2 regions of the Priestia sp. FSL R5-0597 genome follow, and region 2 is predicted to be linked to the other one. Evidence: riboswitches for the same ligand, from Rfam matches in the RefSeq annotation. Region 2 holds a riboswitch; the other holds the start of a gene.

Region 1 (12,387 bases), 2.9 Mb from region 2:
AAAGAATGCAAAAGTTTGTGGAACAAGGAGAAGTGGACGTGGGGGTAGTTTTACTTCCAGTTGATGAAAATATGTTCTTTACGACTCCTTTAGCTCGAGAAACACTGCAGCTTGTTGTGCATAAATCTCATCCGTTGGCTCAGCATTCTACGATTTCATTAAAAGAGTTAAAAGACGAAACGCTTATTTCCTTTCATGAAGACTTCACCATGCATGAAATGGTCTATAACGAATGTTTAAAAAATGGATTTACGCCTAATATTGCTTTTAAAAGCTCTCAGTGGGACTTCATTGGAGAGCTGGTAGCTGCTAATCTCGGCATTGCTCTTTTCCCTTATTCACTATGTGAAAAGCTTGATTTGGAGCATATGAAAGTAATTAATCTCGAGAATGCTATTCCATGGGAAATTGCTTTAATCGTTAAAAAAGATCGATATATCTCTTATGCTACGCAGGCTTTTATTGATTATATTAAAAGTACAGTTTAACAAAGCTAAGACAAAAGTAGTTTAATTAAAAATCCGAACGAGCCTGATTCTCCATCAAGAATCAAACTCGTTCGGATTTTTTTCATGGCGGTGTAACAAGTCATTCATACTAAATCATTTATCCCATTGGTTCGTCTTTAGATTGAATGGATGTAGGCATGTCACAATTTCTTTTTTTGATTGCCTTTTATTAAATAATTACACCTTATATTTCACAAACGCTTTTTTGAAAAGGTTACCAACGCATTTGTAAAGAGATTTCTTGCGACTATAACTAAAAAGAATAGTTATCATAGTTATTATATATTTCATATTATAGTCGTTTTTTTGTAAGATAAGTGTGTAGCATTCATTTACTTAAGTTGTATCCCCATTTGCAAAATCCAAATAGTTTCTCTTTTCCCATGATGGAGTCGTCTTTTCAGCATAGACGACTCCATTATTGTCTCAACAAACTAGGAATGAATGAATAAAAACATAAATAAAGGAGGCTAATCATGAAACTGATTATGGTGATTTTACAGATTTTATTACTAACGGCTCTGTTTTTAATAGGAGAAAGTATTTCACAGTGGTTTGACCTCCCAGTGCCAGGTAGTATCATCGGATTTTTCTTACTGTTTTTCTTACTGTACTTTAAAGTAATTAAATTAAGCTGGGTTGAACAAGGTGGAACACTGTTAGTGGGAGAACTATTATTATTTTTCATACCAGCCGTCGTTGGACTCATCAATTATGGAGATGTATTGATGCATTTTGGAATCCAGATTGTGATTATTATCACAATCAGTACGATTATTGTGATGTCTGTAACGGGAATCATTGCAGAACATATTTCAAGAAAAAAGGAAGGTTCGCTAAAATGACATTACTCACATGGATTGCTCTTCCGCTTACACTGCTCGTTTATGTCGGCACAAAAGTGCTCTATAAAAAATATAAGTCTATGCTAGTTTCCCCTATTTTACTAGCCCCCATTCTTTTAATTGGCATCTTATTAGTAACGAATGGCTCTTATGATCATTATAAGCAAGGTGCCAGTGCTATTAGCTTTATGCTTGGACCAGCAACTGTTGCTTTTGCTGTTCCTATGTTTAAATACTTTGATTTACTCAAAAAACATCGTGTTGAAATCAGCTTAAGCGTAGGGCTCGGAACGTTTGCTGCCATGATTTCTTCCATGCTGTTAGCATTAGTGTTTCATTTACAATCAACGCTGGTTCATAGCTTGATTCCAAGATCGGTTACGATTCCTATTGCCGTTAATGTGTCTCAGACGCTAGGAGGAGATCCGAATATTACCATTATGTTTGTGATTATAACCGGTGTAGTAGGATGTATGGTCGCTCCAAAACTGATTAAGCTCCTCGCACTGCATTCTTCTCTAGCAAGAGGTCTTCTTTTAGGAGTAGCTTCCCATGGGACAGGTACAGCAAGAGCTTTTGAATTTGGAAAAATTGAAGGCACTTTTTCTAGCCTTGGCATGATCGTAGCAGCACTTCTTACAATGCTGTTTGCAAATATGCTTTTGCCTACTATTTTCTCTTAAAAGATAAAAAAGGTGTGATCATATATGATCACACCTTTTTATTATCCAATATGAAAAGTTGATTTTACGAACTCAATAACTTCTTCCGTAGAAGACATTGATAGAATTGTATCTAAATGAGGTTCGATATCAGCTTTTGATAATTGACGGATTTGAGAACGAGCTTTCAGAATAGACGTTGCACTCATTGAGAATTCATCTAAGCCTAAGCCTAAAAGAATTGGAATGGCAATCTCATCTCCTGCCATCTCTCCGCACATGCCTACCCACTTACCTTCTTTGTGAGCCGCTTTGATTACCATATTCACTAAGCGAAGAATCGCTGGGTTATACGGTTGGTATAAATAAGACACGCGCTCATTCATGCGGTCAGCAGCAAGCGTATATTGAATTAAATCGTTTGTTCCGATAGAGAAGAAATCTACTTCTTTAGCAAATAAATCTGCGATTACCGCTGAAGAAGGAATCTCTACCATCATCCCTACTTCGATGTCTTCCGAAACTTGTACGCCTTCTTGTTGAAGTTTTGCTTTTTCTTCTAAAAGAATAGCTTTTGCTTGACGGAACTCATCAACAGTAGCAATCATAGGAAACATAATTTTCAGATTACCGTATACGCTTGCACGTAGAAGCGCACGAAGCTGTGTACGGAACATGTCTTGCATCTCTAGACATAAGCGGATAGCACGGAATCCTAAGAATGGGTTCATTTCTTTTGGTAGATTTAAATAAGGAAGCTCTTTGTCTCCACCGATGTCAAGAGTACGAACAACCACTGGTTTGCCTTCCATACGTTCAAGAACTGTTTTATAAGAAGTAAACTGCTCTTCTTCCGTCGGAAGATCTTCGCGGCCCATATATAAGAATTCTGTACGATAAAGGCCAACGCCTTCGCCGCCGTTTTCTAATACGCCTTTTACATCTTCTGGTGTACCAATGTTAGCTGCAAGTTCAACGTGATGATCATCAGCTGAAACCGTTTTTTCATTTACAAGCTTAGCCCACTCAGCTTTTTGTTCTGCATACTCAGCGGCTTTTTTCTCGTAAGCTTTTACTGTTTCTTCGCTTGGATCAACGATAACTTCGCCATCTAAACCATCAACAATTACTAATACGCCGTTTTGAATGTCTTCCATAACTGTTTTTGTACCTACAACAGCTGGGATCTCCATTGAACGGGCCATAATTGCTGAGTGAGAAGTACGTCCGCCAATATCTGTTGTAAATCCTTTTACGAACTTACGATTTAACTGTGCTGTATCAGACGGCGTTAAATCTTCTGCGATAATGACAACTTCTTCTGAGATTAAGCTTGGATTTGAAACGTTTACACCTAAAAGATGAGCTAATACACGTTTGGTTACGTCACGGATATCAGCAGCACGTTCTTTCATATATTCATTGTCCATTGACTCAAACATATTAATAAACATTGCCGCTACTTCATCAAGTGCATGTTCAGCGTTTACATTTTCATTCGTAATTTTATCTTTAATTGGATTAATAAGTTCAGGATCGCTTAGAACTAATAAGTGAGCTTCAAAGATTTCTGCTTTGTCATCTCCAAGTTCTTTACGAGCGTGCTCTCTAATAATTTCAAGTTCTGATTTTGATTTTTCTAGCGCAGCTTCTAGACGTGCTACTTCTGCTTCAACTTCAGTTACTGATTTTTTTTCAACGGTTAATTCTGGATTTTCTAGACGAAATGCTTTAGCAATAGCAATGCCGCTAGAAGCGGCAATGCCTTGAATTTCCTTTGTCATTATTCGCCTAATCCTTCTTTGCTCATTGTATCTTCAAGAGCAGCAAGTGCATCTGCTTCGTCAGAACCTTCTGCAGAGATAGTGATTGTAGCGCCTTTTTGAATACCTAAAGACATAACGCCCATGATTGATTTTAAGTTTACAGTTTTACCGTTGAATTCTAAGTTGATGTCAGAATCAAATTTGCTTGCTGCTTGTACTAAAGTTGTTGCTGGACGTGCGTGAATTCCTGAGTCTGCTGTTACTGTAAATGTTTTTTGTGCCATGTTAAATCAATCTCCTTTTTACTTTGAAATGTTAATAATATTTGCTTCTTGTTGAGAAACTTGGCCCTGCTTTAAGATATCAATTTTTTCATCAGCTTGTAAATTCGTGAAAATGATCGGCGTAATCGTCGATGGCGCATTTTCTTTTACAAAGTCTAAATCAATTTTCAATAGAGGCTGTCCTTTTTTCACTTCATCGCCTTGGGCAACTAAAGCTTCAAAACCTTCGCCTTTTAAATTAACTGTATCAATACCAACGTGAATTAAAATTTCACGTCCAGTCGTTGATTCAATACCTAAAGCATGTTTCGTCGGGAATAAGTTTACTATTTTTCCGTCCACTGGTGCAACTACTGTGCCTGTTTTCGGAATAATCGCAAAACCGTCACCCATTAATTTTTGTGAAAATACCTGATCTGGTACTTCCGATAAAGGTACCAATTCTCCCTCAATCGGTGAAACAATATCATTACCATTATCGCTTCCTACTTCAGATGTTGCAACAGGTTTTTCAATTGTTTTTGTCTCTTCTTTTGTGACAACCGGTGTTTTGCCATTCATAATGTCTTGAATTTGACCTTTTAACGTGTCAGATTTCGGACCGAAAATAGCTTGAATATTGTTACCAACTTCAAGAACACCAGCTGCTCCAAGTTTTTTCAAACGGTTTTTATCAACGTTACCCACATCATCTACTGAAACACGTAAACGCGTAATACAAGCATCTAAATGTGTAATGTTTTCTTTACCGCCAAGTGCAGCCAAAATATTTGTCGGAAGCTCTGCTGCTTCTACTTTTACATCTTCTTCTCCTTCTTCTTTATCTTCACGACCCGGTGTTTTTAAGTTAAATTTACGGATTGCAAAGCGGAAACCGAAGTAGTAGATAACTGCTAGAACTAAACCTACTGGAATAACTAGCCACCATGCTGTGCGGTTTTGCATAACTCCAAATAGAACGTAATCGATAACCCCACCTGAGAATGTCATACCGATTTTAACATTTAATAATTGCATAACCATAAACGACAAACCAGCAAATACTGCGTGAATCGCAAATAATACTGGTGCTACGAATAAGAACGAGAACTCAAGCGGCTCTGTAATACCCGTTAAGAAAGATGTTAAAGCAGCTGAACCCATGATACCAGCTACATATTTTTTGTTTTCAGGACGCGCTTCGTGATAAATCGCAAGAGCGGCTGCTGGCAATCCGAACATCATGAACGGGAATTTACCAACTTGGAATGTTCCTGCTGTTAAAGGCACGCCATCTGCTAATTGAGCAAAGAAAATCTTTTGGTCACCATGAATATGTTGACCTGCTTTATTGACATAATCACCAAACTCAAACCAGAACGGAGAGTAGAAGATGTGATGAAGTCCAAATGGAATTAATGAACGTTCAATTAATCCAAATACAAACGCTGATAAAGTTGGGTTTGCATCAATCATGTTGGTAGAGAAAGCATTTAATCCGCTTTGAATTGGCGGCCAAATGAAAATCATAATAACACCTAAAAGAATTGAAAATACCCCAGTAATAATTGGTACAAATCGTTTTCCTGCAAAGAACCCTAAGTAAGATGGTAATTCAATATTGAAATAACGATTATACATGGATGAAGCTAAAATACCTACTATGATACCCCCGAATACACCCGTAGCTAACGTAGGAATTCCTAAGATGCTAGTGTAAGCTGGATTAGCACCCATTTTGTCAGGATCTAGTTGTCCTGTAGCCACTAAGATTGTGCTCATCGTTTTGTTCATAATTAAGTAACCTACGATTGCAGCAATACCTGCTACACCGTCACCACCGGCTAAACCAACGGCAACACCAACGGCAAACAATAGCGATAAGTTGTCAAATACGATTTGACCCGCCTGCGACAAAACATTTGAAACTAATTGAACCCAGTCTGCACCAAGTGCCGGTACTGCATCCAACAATGTAGGGTTTTGAAGCGCTGTCCCTACTCCAAGTAAAATCCCTGCTGCCGGTAAAATCGCAACCGGTAGCATAAGCGCTTTTCCGACTTTTTGTAATACTCCAAAAAGTTTTTTAAACATGGCGCTTACCTCCTTTTATATATTTAGTGTGCAACAAGCTATTTATTTGATACGTGAATCATTAACGCGCTTTCATAAAACGCTTTCTTTAACTAGAAAACTCATTACATTTCCCGGTGTTATGAGGCGAAGTCTTCAATGATTGCGCTTTCTTATAACAAAAAAAGGCATGAGGAAAAAGAAACGACAAATGGATATACTCATCCAATTACACATCGCTTCATTTCTCACTCATGCCTGATCGTATCAGTAACACGTATTGAAATGATTTTATAAATCCGTTTTTGTTATAAGTCGCTGCAGATGCATCGTTAAGTAAACTGCTTCTGCTTCATACACAGGTAAATGTAACGCTTGCTGCATTACTTTTATCACTTTCCAAGACACATTGTAACACAGAGGATATTCTTCTTTCAATAGCAAAGCAATTTTTTTTGGCTCTTCTATTTTTTCCCCTGTTTTTACTCGATCAATGGCAAAATGCAAATGACGAATCAATCTCATATAGTGTACAGATTCTTTGTCTACCTGCAGATGAAGCGATTCTTCAATCACATTAATAATCGTTTGAATAAGCTGCGAGTCTTGATTCACTTCTAACAGGTTTTTTTCAGTCAGCGCACTATGGATATGAAGCGCGATAAAACCAATCTCTCCTACCGGAAGCTGCACGCCTATTTTACGACTAATGATCTCTACCACTTCAGATGCGATCGTATATTCCTCTGGATATAAGGCTTTTGTTTCAAGTAAAAATGGATTTTTAAGACCCATCCCCTGCTGAAAACGTTTTATCGCAAAGGCGATATGATCTGTCAATGAAATGTGTATATGCTCATTCAAAGGGATATTAACGCGTTTTTGAATATGCGTTACAATATCATTCATCATTTCAATTACATCTTCATCCACCTGAGCTAAAAGCTGCTTGTACTGTTCTTGCTCTTCTTCACTCTTTAGCAAAAACATTTTTTCCACAGCTTTTGCATCGATTTCATCGCCTTTTTTCTTGTTGAACCCTATTCCTTTCCCAATTAGCACAACTTCATCATAGGTAAGGTGTTTAGCAATTAATACATTATTATTAAGTACCTTTTCTACAAAAAAGGACTCTTTCACGAATCCTTCACTCCCCTGTTTCGGCTTTCTATTATTTGCTTTCCTATCTTACAAATAATACGCATAACCGTCAATTCATTTTTCTTTGTTTCAAATATTATTGAACTAAACTATTTGAGTTACGTATTATCTTAGTAGTTCTTCGCTGGAAACGCAACGTCTTTTTTACTCGTCCCATAACAATTTTTCATAATAAAATGTTGAAGCATAACGCTCAGAATGAATATACCCGCTTGTAAAAGCGTAAAAAGAACAAGTGAAGTGGTAATAGATACCAGTAAAATCCCATAGTGAATTAGTAAAATATCTACTATACGCAGCCCCGCTATAATGATCCCAGCTCCAATAAAAAATTCTTTGACTACACTCCAAACGAGGAGAATCGTAACAATACAAACATAAATCATCGTTGCATTTACGGAATCATGAGTAACCGACGCAAACCATCCCGTATAAAACCAATTATTATGAAAGTATGCTAACAGCAGAAACATAATAGTAGAAGTAATGGCGAGCATTCCCAGAAAAAATGTAGCGTAATGCACAAATGTCATATACCGTTCTGTTAGCCATACATACCAAATCTTTGAAATACTAAAGCCTATAGTCATTAAAACGCCTGTATAAATTGTTTTCCACCAGTGATGTGTATAAATATCCCAGTGTAAAAATAATTCTTCAATCCCCATAAACATAGCCGAAATGATTAAAATATAGCGAAATTTTAATTGATAAGCAGCTACCACCATAGCCATGATTGGAAAAGCAAACGTTTGAGAAGTTAAGGACCCAAACAAATTATCAAAATATTCATTGGTCATAAAATCAGGATCGTACTCGTAACTTTCAAACAACACAAATACAACATACTCTAGTACATAAGCCATTCCAATGATAAAAAAAAGCAAAACGACTAGCTTTTTATCTTTTTTACGTATGAATACTGTAAGCAAAACGGCTGTGCTGATAATAATCAATGCAAAAAAAGCAGTATAATGAGGCATAGACGTCTCCCTTTTACGACCTAATTATTACTTAGAGTAAGACGTTTTAGCTAAATTATACATAGCTAGCTTCTATTCAAAAGAGATTGAGACATACTACATCAATCCAATCTAAAGGCGAACAAATCGGATACATGAGATAGTATGGATCGCTTGCTGCACTGCAGTTGATTTCCCTGCAAGGCTTCGCTTTCCGTACAGGAGCCTTCGCCCTGCTCTCCACTCAACAGTTAGAAGCCTACATACAGGAAACCTATGTTGTAATGTAACCCTAACCATGAAAAAATCCGAACGATTCATCGTTCGGATCTTCTTTCAACTACCATACTTTTGTTTCAGCCTCTTTTAACTCTTTATCTTACAAAAACTGGAATGACCTCTATTATCCTTCAATCATTTTTGAAAGGTTGGCCATTTCGATAGCTGATGCTGCAGCTTCCCATCCTTTGTTTCCTGCTTTTGTTCCTGCACGTTCAATTGCTTGCTCAATTGTTTCAGTTGTTAATACACCAAAGATAATTGGTACGCCTGTTTGTAAGCTTTGAGATGCAACGCCTTTTGCTACTTCATTACATACAAAATCAAAGTGTGGAGTAGCTCCTCGAATAACCGTTCCTAGCGTAATAACCGCGTCATATTTTTTAGATTCAGCTAATTTTTTAGCGATTAATGGAATTTCATAAGCACCCGGTACCCAAGCCACGTCTACATCTTCATCAGCTACGCCGTGACGTTTAAGCGCATCTTCTGCTCCACTAAGTAAACGCCCTGTAATAAATTCATTAAAACGCCCTACCACGATTCCGATTTTTAATCCTGTGCCAACTAAATTTCCTTCATATAAATGATTCATCTCTTGTTCCTCCTGCTAGTAGTAATATATAGTTATTTACATTTCTTTTCATGAATTAGCTTCATTTGTTATAACGAAAAAAAGTGTAAACTTATAAATGTAATAAATGACCTAGTTTTTTAGCTTTGGTATCTAAGTATTTTTTATTGGCATCCACTGCCGGCATTTGAAGAGGCACTCTCTCTACCACTTCAAGGTCGTAGCCTTTTAGCCCAGTAATTTTGCGAGGATTGTTCGTTAAAAGCTTCATTTGTTTGACTCCAAGGTCCTTTAAGATTTGAGCACCGATTCCATACTCTCGTAAATCCGCAGCAAACCCGAGTTTTTCATTCGCTTCTACGGTATCGTATCCTTCTTCCTGCAGCTTATATGCTCTTAGCTTATTTAATAAGCCAATACCTCTGCCCTCTTGACGCATATACAGCAGAATGCCGCGTCCTTCTTCTTCAATTTGCGTAAGAGCTGCGTGAAGCTGAGGACCGCAGTCACAGCGCTCAGAGCCAAACACATCTCCAGTCAAACACTCGGAGTGAACACGCACGAGAACGGGGCTATTATGATCGATATCACCTTTGATAAGAGCCACATGTTCTTTATTATCAAGTTTATTTGTATATCCTACAGCCTTAAAATCACCAAATGCCGTAGGTAAGCTTACTTCTACTTCACGGCTAATCAGCTGGTCATGTTTGCGGCGGTAGGCAATCAAATCTTTTATTGTAATCATTTTTAAATCAAATTGCTCTGCAATCTTTGTTAAATCCGGTACGCGTGCCATTGTTCCATCTTCATTCATGATTTCACAAATAACACCCGCAGGCTTTCCTCCTGCTAACACGGCTAAATCAACAGCGGCCTCTGTATGACCCGCACGCTGCAGAACGCCCCCGTCTTTTGCAATCAACGGAAAAATGTGTCCTGGTCGTTGAAAATCACTTGCTACCGTTGCTTCATTTACAAGAGCCATAACGGTAGCAGAACGTTCGTACGCACTGATACCTGTTGTACTTGAAATATGATCAATACTTACTGTAAATGCTGTTCCATGTACATCCGTATTGTTCACTACCATTGGGTGAAGATTCAATTTATGCGCAATTTCTTCATTAACAGGTGTACAAATTAATCCTCTTCCATGAGTAGCCATAAAGTTAATAACCTCAGGCGTCGTTTTTTCGGCTAATGCAATAAAATCTCCTTCATTTTCTCGATCTTCATCGTCGCATACAATAACCACTTTTCCCTTTTTTAACTCTTCAATGGCTTCTTCTACTTTATGAAACATCTCTTTCACCTCACTGTTAATTTGTAAAACCATGCTGCTGCAATAAATCCTTCATATTACCTGAACGATTCGAGGCGCCAGGAGTTGACTTATTCGTCATCATTTGATGCATATATTTAGCTAACATGTCGCATTCAATATTCACCTTGTCTCCTCGCTGTTTGTCTCCCACGACTGTGTGAAGCACCGTATGAGGAATAAGAGAAATAGTAAATGATTGGTTGCTGACATCAAAAATAGTAAGACTTGTTCCGTCTACAGAAACAGATCCTTTTAACATCATAAATTCACGAAGTTCAGGGTCGACTTGAATTTCATAATAAAAGGCATTTCCTTTACGTGTTTTGCTTACAATGGTTCCAATTCCATCAACGTGTCCGCTAACGAAATGCCCTCCAAACCGGCCATTTGCAGCCATCGCCCGTTCTAAGTTAACACGTGATCCAACGGTTAGAAGCTGCAGGGTACTTGCTTTAATCGTCTCCGGCATGACGTCGACCGTAAATTCATTTTGAGAGTAAGCTGTTACGGTTAAACAAACGCCGTTAACTGAAATACTGTCCCCTAAGTTCACATCTTCTAACACGGTCTTCGCATCAATCGTAAGAACAATTGCTTCTGTAGCCTTTTGAATCCGTTTTATTTTTCCAATTTCTTCAATAATACCTGTGAACATTTTCTTCACCTGCTTTGGCGCTATTCCAACTTCTTATGCCGTTTTGAAATAGCAGCTGCTTTTTTTTCATATTTATCTTTCCCCCAACCACTGAAAATAAAAAAGCCCCTTGAACAAATGTCCAAGGGGTCGGCTGAGCTGAATCAGTTTTATCTATGCAAAATTCCGCTAATTGTATACGAAATAAACAGTTATGTTTTGTGTATGAAAACAAGGGTAGCTTTAAAAAAGGCAAACCTGTCCCTTATTAATACAACACAAAAAAACAACTGTGCTTCCTGATCCTTCTCCCATCCAGACTTTTACTGTCGGCTCTAGATTTTAACTAGATCCACCGCTAACATACATCGTATGAAAACGGGTCACGGGCTTAAAAGCATATGCTTTATCACCGCCGGTTGGGACTTACACCCGACCCCGAAGGATAATATATTCGACTGCTAGAGTCTTATTTGTTTTACATTATAGCAAAGTAAAATCGACTTGTCACATCATTTAACTTCGTTTTTTCACATCCGCTCTTCAAAATCCAGCTTTTAGCTTATTTTTTCTTTTTTAATACATAGCATCCATACAAAAGCTAGTCCAATATAGCCAAATATCGGATACAAAAACTCAAGAAGCTGAGCATATCCAAATTGCCCGATAATAAAGCATGCCAAGATAATAAACGCAAAAGCTTGTTTGTCATTCAGGGGAAGAAATGATTGAAGCTGTTTAGCGATTCCAAATACATTTCCAATCAATGTAGTAAAAATCTCGCCTAACACAACTACCGTAAATAAAACATTCACCCACGCTGAGATATTTTTAACAACGGCACTCATAGGAATATCAAGTTGAAATGAATAAGGCAAATTGGAAAGGGCAAGATGAGTAGAAACAAGCATAAACGTAAGTACACATCCTCCTATTACGGCCCCTTTTTTGATCACGCTCTTATCTTTCACGGAGCTTCCTAATGGAACTAAAACGGCCTGAGCCAAAGCTAGATTTAGGGAAATATATAAAAAGGGACTAACCGCCCACTTCCACTGTGTGACGAGCGTTAAGTCTGGCTTCGTTTGAATCAGTGAGAAATAGCTGACATTTGGCACAAAGATGATAAAAGCAAATGAAAGCATCATCGGCACAACAAGAGAATTAACCATTAAAATACCGTTAATTCCTCTTGCGATAAATATATAAGTTAAAACAATTGTACAAATCATCCCAACAGGAGGCCACAGCCCGAACTGTTCTTTTCCTATTGCCCCCGTACTCGCTAGCATGACTGAAGTTACTCCAAATAAAATGACGATCATTACACCG
Region 2 (12,387 bases):
TTTACTTCTTCCTTTATCGCCTTTAATTTATTTGTACGCAAACTTTCAAAAGCCGAGATAATTTCTTCCTGCTGCTTAGGCGATACGTATGCATCGATTGAAAAAGATGGAACAAACAGAGCTAATTCTGCAATATGATCTTCAATTGTACTTTCTTTTAAACGCCTTATATAAGCAATTTCTTCAAGCGCCTTTCCTTTTTGAAGCCAGCTATACGTTTTTAACGTCGAGCTTGTCAAAGGCAATTCTAAATATAGATCATGCAAAAAAGAAGAAAGTACATGAAAGCTTTCATTATTTTGACTCACTTTTTCAATGATATGATGAATAACCCCTAAAAGTTGAATATGCACATAATGCTCATCGAGTTCATATTGATATGCTAACTGATTTTTTGTAAAGCCTACTCTTTCGTATCCAGTCAGTTGCAAAACAAAAAGAGACGCATCCCGTTCCGTACAATCTTTCAAGCACGTTCGGAGCTCTTTGAATAGCTCGGCGGCTAACTCTTGACGCGTTTGCTTTTGAGACATAATATACGTTTTGACCCATTGAATGACCTCAGGATTTTTGGAAATGGGTAAAAACCCTTTTTGAAAATACTGTAGGTTTGATAAGGTCTGAATGAACAAAGTGATTCTTGCTAAAAATAATTGAGTACTGCTTGCGAATTTCCATCCGTCTAAAGCTGGATGAAAGGGCCGAGCCGTCAGTTCATCTTCAAGGCGTGTTCGTCCCTTATCTGTCATCACATACTTTTGATTTTCAGTTTCTTCGATATACTGCTGTTCTTTTAAATATGCAACGCAGGTTTCAAAAGACCGTTTATCTAAGTAAAAAAATGACTGAAAAAGAAAAGAGATTCCAAAAATTTTTCCGTCTTGAATTGTTTGCGCTGACTTTTTACCTGTTAATAAATGATAAATACCATAGGCGGTTCGCTCACCTTTTAACTGTTTTATACAAAATAAAATGCTAACTTGAATATAATTCAAAGGTGTCAACTTCCTTTCTCATTCATTGTACCAAAAGTGACCAATAGCATGTGAGATAAAGGCTTTTTAGCTCTTTCCTTTATGTATCAAAACGTTTGGATAAGTGAAGAAACCTTGATTTGATAAGCATTCTCAGTGACTTTTCTATTGAAAAGTTTTATAAATCATTTTACAATGAATAAGGAGAAATTTCACTCTTGATTCGCGAAGAGATTATATAATGAGAAATTTTCGAACACTTTACAGGAGGTCTTGTTATGCCAAAATATACAATTGTTGATAAAGATACTTGCATCGCATGCGGCGCTTGCGGAGCAGCAGCACCAGACATTTATGATTATGATGATGAAGGTATTGCATTCGTAACATTAGATGATAACCAAGGTGTAGTAGAAATTCCAGAAGATCTAGAAGATGATATGATGGATGCAATGGAAGGCTGCCCTACGGATTCAATTCGCGTAGCGGATGAAAAATTCGAAGGCGATGCTAATAAATTCGAATAAGTATTGAACAAACCTGTAGTATAGTACATGCTGCAGGTTTTTTTATATATAAAAATCGCTCTCCCCGGGAGAGCGATTGAATTAAACAGCAACGCGGCGCGTGATCCATTGCTTCATTTTTGAAAACAATAAGACAAAAATAACCCCTGTTGCTGCTCCTTTTATTAAGTTAAACGGCAAAATACCTGCAACGATATATTGACGCGCTTGTTCACTAGACATTTCTGGCGATTGTAAGAAGATTGTATACGCTGGTAAAAAGACATAATAATTTAAGACAGCCATGAGTACCGTCATTACAACCGTACCCGTAACCAAACCTATCGTTACGCCTTTAGCTGTTTTAAATCGACGGAACATATATGATACAGGAAGAACGAACAGTAAACCAGCTACAAAGTTCGCCACTTGACCAACCGGAACCCCTGTAGCACTTCCTTGAATTAAATAATTCAATAAATTTTTTATTCCTTCTACTATAACAGCAGCCATAGGTCCAAATAGAAGTGCTGCTACGAGTGCAGGAATTTCGCTAAAATCAATTGTTAAAAACGGAGGTAATCCAGGAATCGGAAAATTAATCATCATTAAAATGTAAGCAATACTGCTTAACATTCCTAGTATAACCAGCTTTTGAGTTTTCTTACTTTGTTGCATCTTGCCTCTCTCCTTCTTTGTGATCCACTCTTCAAAGAAGAAAGGTTCAACTTCATATCCCCACGCAAAAACCTCCCAACAAATGATTCGTTGAGAGGAGACATGGCAGGCATATTTAATAAACGTTCATCACATTAGGTTTTGAACGCTGAACCTCCACCTTCTCCCATCCAGACTGTACTGTCGGCTTTGGAATTTCACCAAATCTGCTCGTATGTATTACATATAAGCTCGCGGGCTCAAAACAATTTGTTTTTTTACCGCCGGTCGGGAATTTCACCCTGCCCCGAAGATAGACCAATATTTAATTATGAATTTATTATATGTTATCTCGAATTAAAAGTAAATAAAGAAGTTTTTTTAATTCCTATTAAATTGATGTCTTTTATAAACTTCATTACTGTTTTATATGTAAAATAAGGAAATAAGTGCATAACCAACAGCATTATGACATATTTATAGTTTCAATTTTACGTTTACAATTGTGTATTTGATAACTAATTGTAAAGTTTAAAAAATATAATTGACAGAATTTTTTTAACATGGTAAATTATCAAATATTTGATGATAGTAAAATTCAAGGGAGATGTTCACGTCATGTATAACGTATTAGTAGCTGATTCAATTAGCAATGAAGGTCTTGCTCCACTACTTGAAGCTCCTCATGTGAATCTTACGCGAAAAAAAGTTGAAGAAGTTGAGAATGATTTGCATACGTACGATGCGCTTTTAGTACGGAGTGCTACGACGGTTACAGAGGATTTGCTGGCAAAAATGCCGAATTTAAAAATTGTTGCTCGCGCTGGAGTAGGTGTCGATAATATTGATATTGAAGCCTCAACCAAACGAGGGGTTGTCGTTATTAACGCGCCGAACGGAAATACCATTTCAACGGCGGAACATACATTTGCTATGATGGCTAGCTTGTTTCGGCATATCCCCCAAGGAAATGCTTCAGTCAAAGCGCGCGAATGGAACCGCTCAGCATTTGTTGGAACAGAGCTTAATCGCAAACACCTGGGCATTATCGGATTTGGACGAATTGGCTCAGAGCTTGCTAAACGCGCAAAAGCCTTCAATATGAGCGTTCACGTTTACGATCCTTTTTTAACCTCTTCCCGAGCTGAAAAGCTAGGCGTAGAATTATTATCCCTGGATGAATTACTAGCAGCAGCGGATGTAATTACCGTACACACTCCGCTTACGAAAGAAACCAAGGGATTGCTCAATCATGAAACATTAGCCAAAACAAAGAAGGGTGTATTTTTATTAAACTGCGCACGCGGCGGGATCATTGATGAAAAAGCCTTAGTTCATTATTTAGAAATTGGCCATGTTCAAGGTGCAGCTATTGACGTATTTGAAGTTGAACCGCCGATTGATAACCCTTTGTTACATTTTGATCAAGTTATTACAACTCCCCATTTAGGAGCTTCTACAAAAGAAGCCCAGCTTAACGTTGCTGAAGACGTGGCACATGACGTTCTGCGTTTTCTAGAAGGTAATCCTGTAAGTTCATCCATTAATTTACCAACGCTTTCTAAAGAAGTTTTTGAAAAAATTCAGCCGTTTACGAGCCTTACTAAACAAATGGGAGCTATTTTATCTCAATGCATGCGAGAACCCGTTCAGCATATCTCGATCTCCTACGGAGGTACAGTGACGGATTTAGAAACCACTTATATTACACGGAGCTTGTTATCAGGCTTTTTAACCCATCGTATTGACTCACCTGTTAACGAAGTCAATGCTTCTATGATTGCCAAAGAACGAGGAATTACATTTGGTGAAAAAACATCGGAAGATACGCAAGGATATTCTAATATAATTGACGTTACAGTAACAGGCGAACAGCGTACATTTACCATTACGGGCACTTATATAGCAGGATATGGACCTCGAATTGTTAATATTGATTCGTTTGATATTGATTTTTATCCAGAAGGACATCTTCTTTATATCCGTCACAGTGATCAGCCCGGAGTTATTGGAAATGTAGGGAAAGTACTTGGAGATTTACGTATTAACATTGCTACCATGCAAGTGGGCCGTAAGCAAAAAGGCGGAGAAGCCATTATGATGCTCACGTTTGATAAACTTTTAGATGATTCTGTCATCACTTCATTAAAACAAACAAGCGAAATTGTGACCATACAGCGCATTGAGTTGTGACATTGAAAAAAGAGCCTTAGCGGCTCTTTTTTTATGGACTTATTTTTAACACTTGTCCTGCATTTAAAGCGGTGTTCTTTAAATGATTCCACTTTCTTAGCTGCTCCACATCGACTTCATATTTGGCCGCAAGTTCAGATAATGTATCTCCTTGATGGATAAGAATACAGTTATCAGAAGCCTGATGTAACTGCTGAAAAACCGTGGCAGCTAAATCGTTTTTTACGTATGCCGATAGTTTTTGCTTGTCCAATTTGGCGAGTGGGTTTACCGCATTGGTTTTATCCGGATTCCAACTTCCTTGATGAACTTCAAAATGCAAATGTGCACCTGAAGATCGTCCTGTATTGCCAACCCATCCAATGTTTTGACCTGCGGCTACAGAATTTCCTTCTGCAACAAGTCGTTTCTCTAGATGAGCATAGACCGTTTCGTATCCATTCGTTTGTTTGATAAAAACAACTTGCCCGTATGTATTTGAATAATAAGAGCGGCTCACCACTCCTTTTGCAACAGCATACACCTGTGTACCAACAGGTGCTGCTATATCGATTCCAAAGTGTTTGGCGTGACGAGAACCAAATATATCAGTTAAGACTCCTTCAACCGGCCACTCCCACTGCTTCTCTTCTGCCTTTACCATTTGTCCGCCCAAAAATAAAAGACCTATACACAATCCCATCACTAATACAACCAATATTCTTCTTAACACGTCAATCATGAAGAAAGAACCTCCTATGTAGATCATTGCACACAAAACATACTATATGCCAATTCCTTCTCTTTTAGACTTGTTTATAGAAAAAATAAAGAGATGTGATTCTCCAATGAATCACATCTCTTTGCTATTCTTATTATTTCAGCCGAAGACAAACTGTTATTTAGCATGTGTTTACTTTGGCAGTTTGATAAAGAAAGTTGTTCCTTCATTTAATTCACTTTCAACCGCAATAATCCCTTGATGTGCCTCCACGATATTTTTAGCGATCGCAAGCCCAAGACCAGTTCCTGACTTTCCTCTCGTTCTGGCTTTATCAGCTTTATAAAATCGCTCAAATACAAACGGAAGATCTTCTTTTGGAATCCCTGCTCCCGTATCTTGAACAGAAAGATGGATTTCGGATTGACTTTTATCAAGATGCAGCTTTACTTCTCCGTAGTCATCCGTATGACGAATGGCATTATCAATTAAGTTTGTCAGCACTTGTTCCATACGGTCTGAATCAATCATCGCTTCAAATTCATCTTCTATTTTTCCATTAAGAGACAGTTTAATATGTTTTTCTTTAGCTAACCCTTGAAACTTGCGCAAAACACGTTCTGTAAATTCAACCATTGCTACAGATTCTAAGTGAAGCTGCACATGTCCCGCTTCCATTCGCGCTAAATCTAAAAGTTCATTTACAAGCCGGCCCATACGGAGTGATTCATCATAAATCACCTGTGCAATTTCTTTCTTTTCTTCATCCGTACTTGCAATATCGTCAATAATAGCTTCACTATAACCTTGAAGCATAGAAATAGGTGTACGCAATTCATGAGACACGTTTGCAATAAAATCTTTTCTCGATTTATCAAGTTTACGCTCTTCAGACATGTCTCGCAGTACAGCTACAGCACCGCGGATTTTCGTTTGATTATAGAGCGGTGACATTAAAATGACCCACGTTTTCCCTTGAATTTTCAACTCTGCACTTCGCTCCGTTTCAGTCTCTACTACCGTTTGAAACAAATGCACGACGTTTGCTGGAAGCTCAGGCACCTGCTGGTTGTTCACATCCTGCTCGTAATACCAAGTCTGAAGAAAATGCTCCGCTGGGGGATTGGTAATTAAAATCGATCCGTCTCTACTAAACGTAATAACACCGTCTGCCATACTGCTTAAAATACTTGAAAGCTGTTCTTTTTCCTGATTGAGCGCATTGAGATTAAACTTTAACTGCCTGCCCATTTGATTAAAAGCAATCGCTAACTCTCCAATTTCATCGTGAGTTAAAATAGGTACTTTTGTATCAAAGTTCCCTTTTGTTACTTCAAATGCCGCCTGCCTCATTTTTCTAAGAGGTGCTGTAATTCGAGTGGATAAGAAAAAAGCAAAGATAGTAGTTAAAATAATAGCAATACCTGCAGCCAATAAAATGAACTTAGTCGTATATTGAGCGGGCTCTTCAATTTCAGAAAGAGATTGATACAGATAAACGCCGCCTGTCGGTTTATTATCTTTCATTAAAGGTACACCGACAACAAACATTAAAGGCTCATCACTCGTGTCTTTCTTTGTGGTCATGTACATTTTTTCCCGTATTACTTTGCCTTTTTCAACCACTTGATTTAGCTGATCGTTTTGTTTAACAATGGCCGAAATAGCTTTCTTATTTTCTTTATCAGGATGTGTGGAATGCCAATAGAAATCTTTATCTTGAACAATAACTACACTTGCTTGATCTGCAAGTTCACGAGCAATGGATAGTCCTAGCTTTTCATCCTCTGTTTCCTGCACAATGGTAGAGATTTTAGCAGCCGTTTTAGTTAAACGGTTTTCTGCGTCTACAACATGATAATTTTCAAAAAACTGAAGCAGTAAAATGGTCAAAATAAATAAAACAAGCGTAACGAGCAATAGGATAGTAAACCATAGTTTACCAACTACACTTCTCCAAAACATCAGTTATTTTCAACCTCAAATTTATACCCTACTCCCCAAACGGTTACGATCATTTTCGCCGCTTGTGACGATACGCGATTTAACTTTTCACGCAAACGCTTGACGTGCGTATCTACCGTACGAAGATCTCCAAAGAAATCATAATGCCACACTTCACGCAGCAGCTGCTCTCTGTCGTATACTTTATCTGGCGTTTTTGCAAGGTAGCATAATAATTCATATTCTTTTGGAGTTAAGTTAACTTCTTTTCCGTCTGCTGTAACGCGATGTGCATCATTATCAATGGTTAAGTGATCAAAGACAATAAGGTTTTTCACGCTCGTTTCTGGCTGAATAAACGTTGCTTGAGAAGAACGTCGAAGCAGTGCTTTTACGCGAAGAACCACTTCTCTTGGGCTAAACGGCTTAACGATGTAATCATCTGTACCTACTTCAAACCCTTGGACTCTGTTTACTTCTTCACCTTTAGCTGTAAGCATGATAATAGGAGTTGCTTTTTTCTCGCGAATTTGTTTACAGACCTCAATACCGTCTATGCCAGGCATCATTAAATCTAATACAATCAAATCATAATCTATGTGTAACGCTTTTTCGATTGCTTCATGCCCGTCGGCTGCTTCTTCAATGATGTATCCTTCTTTTTCTAAGTACATTTTTAACAATCGTCTAATGCGATCTTCATCGTCTACTAGCAGTAATCTTTGTTCGTTTTGCATGTATTTTCAACCTCCTAGTCTTAGTGTACAAAAAAAAACCGGCGAGTTCTACTTATGTTACCCAAACAATGTGACAATTCGTGAACACCTTTATGAAAAATAGCTTTTTTCCTCAAAAAAGAGGTTGAGACATATCGAAATCCATCCAATCTACAGATGGACAAATAAAATACAGGAGCTAGAAGCAACTACATATATGAAGCCTCCGTTCACCATGCAAATAAAAAATCCGAACAAATGTGATTCTCCATCAAGAATCTCAACTCATCGTTCGGATCTTCTTCAACTAAAATATCTTTATTTCAGCCTCTATTCTATTTTTAAAGGTTACGCATATGAATGTAAACCTGCAATAACTAGGTTCACGGCCACTAAGTTGAACATGATGATGGCAAACCCGCCAACTGCCAGCCAAGCTGATTTTTCACCGTGCCATCCTTTAGACAGCCGAAGATGAAGAAAAGCGGCATAAAATAAAAAGGTGATCAGCGCCCACACCTCTTTGGGGTCCCATCCCCAAAAGCGCGTCCAGGCCATCTGAGCCCAAATCATAGCGAAAATAAGTGCTCCTAATGTAAAAATAGGAAATCCAATCGCCACTGCTCTGTAGCTTACTTCATCAAGCAAGTCGCTGTTTACCTGCTTCACAAGCGGCTGCAGCGCGGCTCCAATTCGCTTCCGTAAAATAAGACGAATCAGCCAATATAAGACAAACCCACCGGCTAACGACCAAATAACCGTATTTAATTTTTTAGCATTGATAATAGCCGGCATATCAACAAGCGGCTGTATGTCGTTCCCGTCTGTCCACTCACTTTGATGAGGCCCCACTAGCGGAACCATATGATATACGACTTGCTCTTGTTCGCCACTTTTATTAACCCAATTAAATGATGACTCGTAGTGAGCCACATTAAAAGCCAGCGTCACCGCTACAAACCCAAGCGTACTAATAAGCGTATACAGGATGAATTCCAGCCAAAATGCTTTTTTATTTCGCTTGGATTGATCAATTGTTTTGATTAAATAAATCAATCCTGCAACAAAGCTAATGGAAAGCACGGCTTCACCCGTAGCTGCCGTTGTAACGTGAATATGCAGCCAATTCGTCTGGAGAGCTGGTATCAGCGGCGTAATTTCAGTTGGAAACATGCTTGCATAAGCAATGATTAAAAGAGCCACCGGCAAGGCAAAAAGTCCAAGCATGCTAAGACGATAAATAAAGTAAATAACAATAAATGCGCCAACAAGCATCATGCCAAAAAACGTCGTAAATTCAAATAAATTACTAACAGGAGCGTGGCCTGATGCAATCCACCTTGTAATGAAATAGCCAATCTGTGCAATAAAACCGATGATGGTAACCGCAATTCCAAACGTTGCCCACTTTGTTTTCTTTTGAGCTGCTCGCTTATCTCGAATAGCTCCTCCGAAAAAAAAGGTTGCAACTAAATAAGCAATAAACGCCACATACAGTAAATTACTACTTATACTCGCGTAATCCATGCTTTTTCCTCCTATTTTGTTTCTTTATCATTTTGGTCCTTCAGCTGTGTGAGGGATATGGATTCTAATAAACCATTTAATTCTTTTTTAAGACCATACCAGTTTTTATTTGTATGTGCGGCCAACCATATCTCATTATTGACTTTTTGAATCCACATGCGGCGATGATTCCAATACATCCCTTGAATCACACCAATCATAAAGATGGCTCCGCCAATCCCTAAAAACCAAAGCGTATAGTCTCTGCGAACGGTTAATCCCGTTACATTTTTCGTTTCCACACCAGCAAAGGTCATTTTATAATCGTTATTTCCTAGCGGTTCCAAGTTCTCTCTAATTCCAACAAAAGCAACTTCGCCTTTTTTATGCTGAGGCGTAATCATTTTAAATACAAAAGCCGGGTTGTTAGGCACTCTTGTTTTTGTATTTGGGTTTCCTTCATCATCAAAGAAAAAGTCTGGAAAGTAGCTCATGAGCTTGACTTTATATCCGTTTTTTAAATCATATGTTGCTTTTGGATTATGTAAATCTACTGTAAGTGAACCAACGTTTTTATTTGCATTTTTATCTGTTAAATGGAAAGACATAGAGCTAAACTCATTTAACTTGAAGTCCACTTGGTACATGGCATATCCTTCAAACTTAAGCGGCTGATTCACACGAATCTCTGAATCTTTTATTTTCTTTAGCTTTGGATCTGCTCCCGGTATAAGCTTTCCTTCGCGCTTATACAGACTAACATCCGCTTCATATTTTTTGGCTACTTTATTATTCCCTGCACGATCAATTGCTTCTTGAAACACGGCGCTTTCGCTATCTTTATCATACGTTTCCACAGTAAAACGATGGTTTTTCAAAAAATACTCTCCGTTCGTCCCAGGAATAACTTTTGTTTCACCTTCACGGATCCAAAGAACTTCATCTATATACATACCTGGTACAAATCTAAGCATAGCACCTAGTAAAAAGATAATGAGACCGATATGATTAACGTATGGACCCCATCTTGAGAAGCGTCCTTTTTCAGCCAGCAGATTGCCCTTTTCTTCGCGAATAGAGTATCTTCTTTTTTTCAGCATGCTTTTTACATGTTCATAATCTTGATCCGTCCACGATGATGAAGTGCTGTATAAACGCTGTCTCTTTAAGAAGTTTGGATGTTTTGTTACACTCTGCTTTTTTAGAGCTCGGTACAAAGGCACTACTCGATCTAAACTGCAAATGACTAACGACATTCCTAAAGCAGCAATTAAAAGCAAGTACCACCACGATTCATAGAGATGATGAAAACCTAACTTATAATAAAGCTCTCCTGTCCATCCATATTCCTTTTGGTAATACTCACCTGCTGTCACATTAGGAGGTATGTAAGCTTCTTGAGGATAAATGGTTCCGACTGCAGACGCAACAAGCGTCACAATAATGATCCAAATGCCTACCTTTACAGAAGAGAAAAAATTCCATATTTTATCGATAACTGTTTTATTGTACGTTTGCGATCGCCTTGCGCTTCCTTCATAACGCATATCTACTAATTTTTCAGTTGTTTCTTCTGCAATTGGTTTACCACAGGCTTCACACAAAATCGTACCATGCGGGTTAACGTGTCCACATTCACATTTTACGTGTTTCATTGTCAACACTCCCTATGGTTTAATTTCTTCCATATATTCTTTTATTTTAGATTCTTCTAATCCGCCAATAAAGCTGTCTACAATCTTTCCGTTTTTATCAATTAAAAACGTAGTCGGAAGAGGATCTATCCCGTACGCACCCAACACTTGTGAATCTTTATCCATCAAAATTGGAAAAGATAGCCCATACTGTTTAGCAAACTGCTCTACCGCTATATTCGTTTCTGCAACGTTAACAGCTAAAATTTCAACGCCTTGCTTTTTATATGCTGCATACTGCTTTTCCATCGCCGGCATCTCTTGTTTACAGGGCTTGCACCATGTTCCCCAAAAATTCAAAAAAACTCCTTTGCCTTTGTAATCTGATAGCTGATGAGTTTCTCCATTAATATCTCTTAATATAAAGTCAGGTGCCTCATCTCCTACCGATACCTTTTGTTTATCAGCAAAAAATTGAGCATAAAGGGTATATCCAACCGCGCACAGTAAAACTGCTAATATAACTGTTCGAATAATCAAGCGCTTTTTTTTCATAGCACGAACTCCTTTTAACCGCTTTCAATACGCTTTTTTTCTACCATTATATCATTTTTTTGGTAGTGGCTTTCCGATAATATTTCGACGTTTCTGTGAAGTCTTCCTCTCATTCTACAAGTTCGACATTTTTTCAAAAAACCTTGCTTGATTTTCTAATTCACGACATTTTTCATAAAAAAAACAGGTAAGTGAAAATTACTTACCTGTTTGAGACATTGAATATAATTGTTTGACTTCATGAGCCGTAAGCTCGCGTGCTTCTCCTGCATTTAATCCGCGTAAGTCTAAAGGTCCGTAGCGCTCACGTTTTAACTTTAATACAGAATGTCCGATTGCATCGAACATGCGACGTACTTGACGATTTTTCCCTTCGTGAATCGTCAGTTCTACGATCGCCGTCTGCTTGCTTTTATCAATGGAAAGAACTTTTGCACGAGCTGGTGCTGTTTTTCCGTCTTCAAGCATCACTCCGCGCTGCAGCTGTCTGATGCTTTCACGACTTGGGATTCCTTTAATTTTAGCCACATACACTTTATCCACTTCAAATTTCGGGTGCATTAGCTGATTAGCAAATTCACCATCATTTGTTAAAAGAAGTAAACCCGACGTATCATAGTCCAGACGTCCAATCGGGTAAATTCTTTCTTCTACATGCGGAAAGAAGTCAACGACTGTTTTTCTTCCTTTGTCGTCGTTAGCAGCTGAAATCACGCCTCTTGGTTTGTATAGCATAAAATAAACGGGCGCTTCGCTTTCTACCGGCACTTCGTCTACTTCAATTTTATCGTTAGGACCTACTTTCGTGCCCAATTCTTTTACAACTTTTCCATTTACTTTCACTCGGCCTTGGCCGATTAATTCTTCAGCTTTACGTCTTGATGCTACACCTGCGTGAGCAATCACTTTTTGTAATCGTTCCATTAACACTTCACCTCTTGTAACATCTTACTTGTTTACGAAGTAATACACAAGTCTATTTGCCACACAGAGGTAGAATTT

What was found. Region 2 has a riboswitch for FMN ahead of MKX72_RS22040 (ECF transporter S component). Riboswitches for the same ligand answer to the same signal wherever they lie in the genome.
Region 1: linked by a shared signal. The riboswitch ahead of ribE (riboflavin synthase) and the one ahead of MKX72_RS22040 (ECF transporter S component) in region 2 are both predicted to bind FMN.

Annotation. Positions count from the first base shown of each region.
Region 1 is NZ_JBBOUZ010000001.1:1,298,976-1,311,362, reverse strand. It holds gene MKX72_RS06635 (LysR family transcriptional regulator) at 1-488, shown strand, start outside; gene MKX72_RS06630 (CidA/LrgA family protein) at 986-1,354, shown strand; gene MKX72_RS06625 (LrgB family protein) at 1,351-2,037, shown strand; gene ptsP (phosphoenolpyruvate--protein phosphotransferase) at 2,079-3,800, opposite strand; gene MKX72_RS06615 (phosphocarrier protein HPr) at 3,800-4,066, opposite strand; gene ptsG (glucose-specific PTS transporter subunit IIBC) at 4,085-6,139, opposite strand; gene glcT (glucose PTS transporter transcription antiterminator GlcT) at 6,410-7,258, opposite strand; gene MKX72_RS06600 (hypothetical protein) at 7,390-8,262, opposite strand; gene ribH (6,7-dimethyl-8-ribityllumazine synthase) at 8,645-9,115, opposite strand; gene MKX72_RS06590 (bifunctional 3,4-dihydroxy-2-butanone-4-phosphate synthase/GTP cyclohydrolase II) at 9,207-10,400, opposite strand; gene ribE (riboflavin synthase) at 10,417-11,076, opposite strand; FMN riboswitch at 11,355-11,505, opposite strand; gene MKX72_RS06580 (YkvI family membrane protein) at 11,613-12,387, opposite strand, start outside.
Region 2 is NZ_JBBOUZ010000001.1:4,171,710-4,184,096, forward strand. It holds gene MKX72_RS22030 (helix-turn-helix domain-containing protein) at 1-995, opposite strand, end outside; gene MKX72_RS22035 (ferredoxin) at 1,253-1,501, shown strand; gene MKX72_RS22040 (ECF transporter S component) at 1,583-2,158, opposite strand; FMN riboswitch at 2,313-2,456, opposite strand; gene serA (phosphoglycerate dehydrogenase) at 2,756-4,330, shown strand; gene MKX72_RS22050 (peptidoglycan DD-metalloendopeptidase family protein) at 4,362-5,051, opposite strand; gene MKX72_RS22055 (ATP-binding protein) at 5,223-6,995, opposite strand; gene MKX72_RS22060 (response regulator transcription factor) at 6,995-7,711, opposite strand; gene ccsB (c-type cytochrome biogenesis protein CcsB) at 8,039-9,217, opposite strand; gene MKX72_RS22070 (cytochrome c biogenesis protein ResB) at 9,229-10,851, opposite strand; gene resA (thiol-disulfide oxidoreductase ResA) at 10,864-11,385, opposite strand; gene MKX72_RS22080 (pseudouridine synthase) at 11,584-12,309, opposite strand.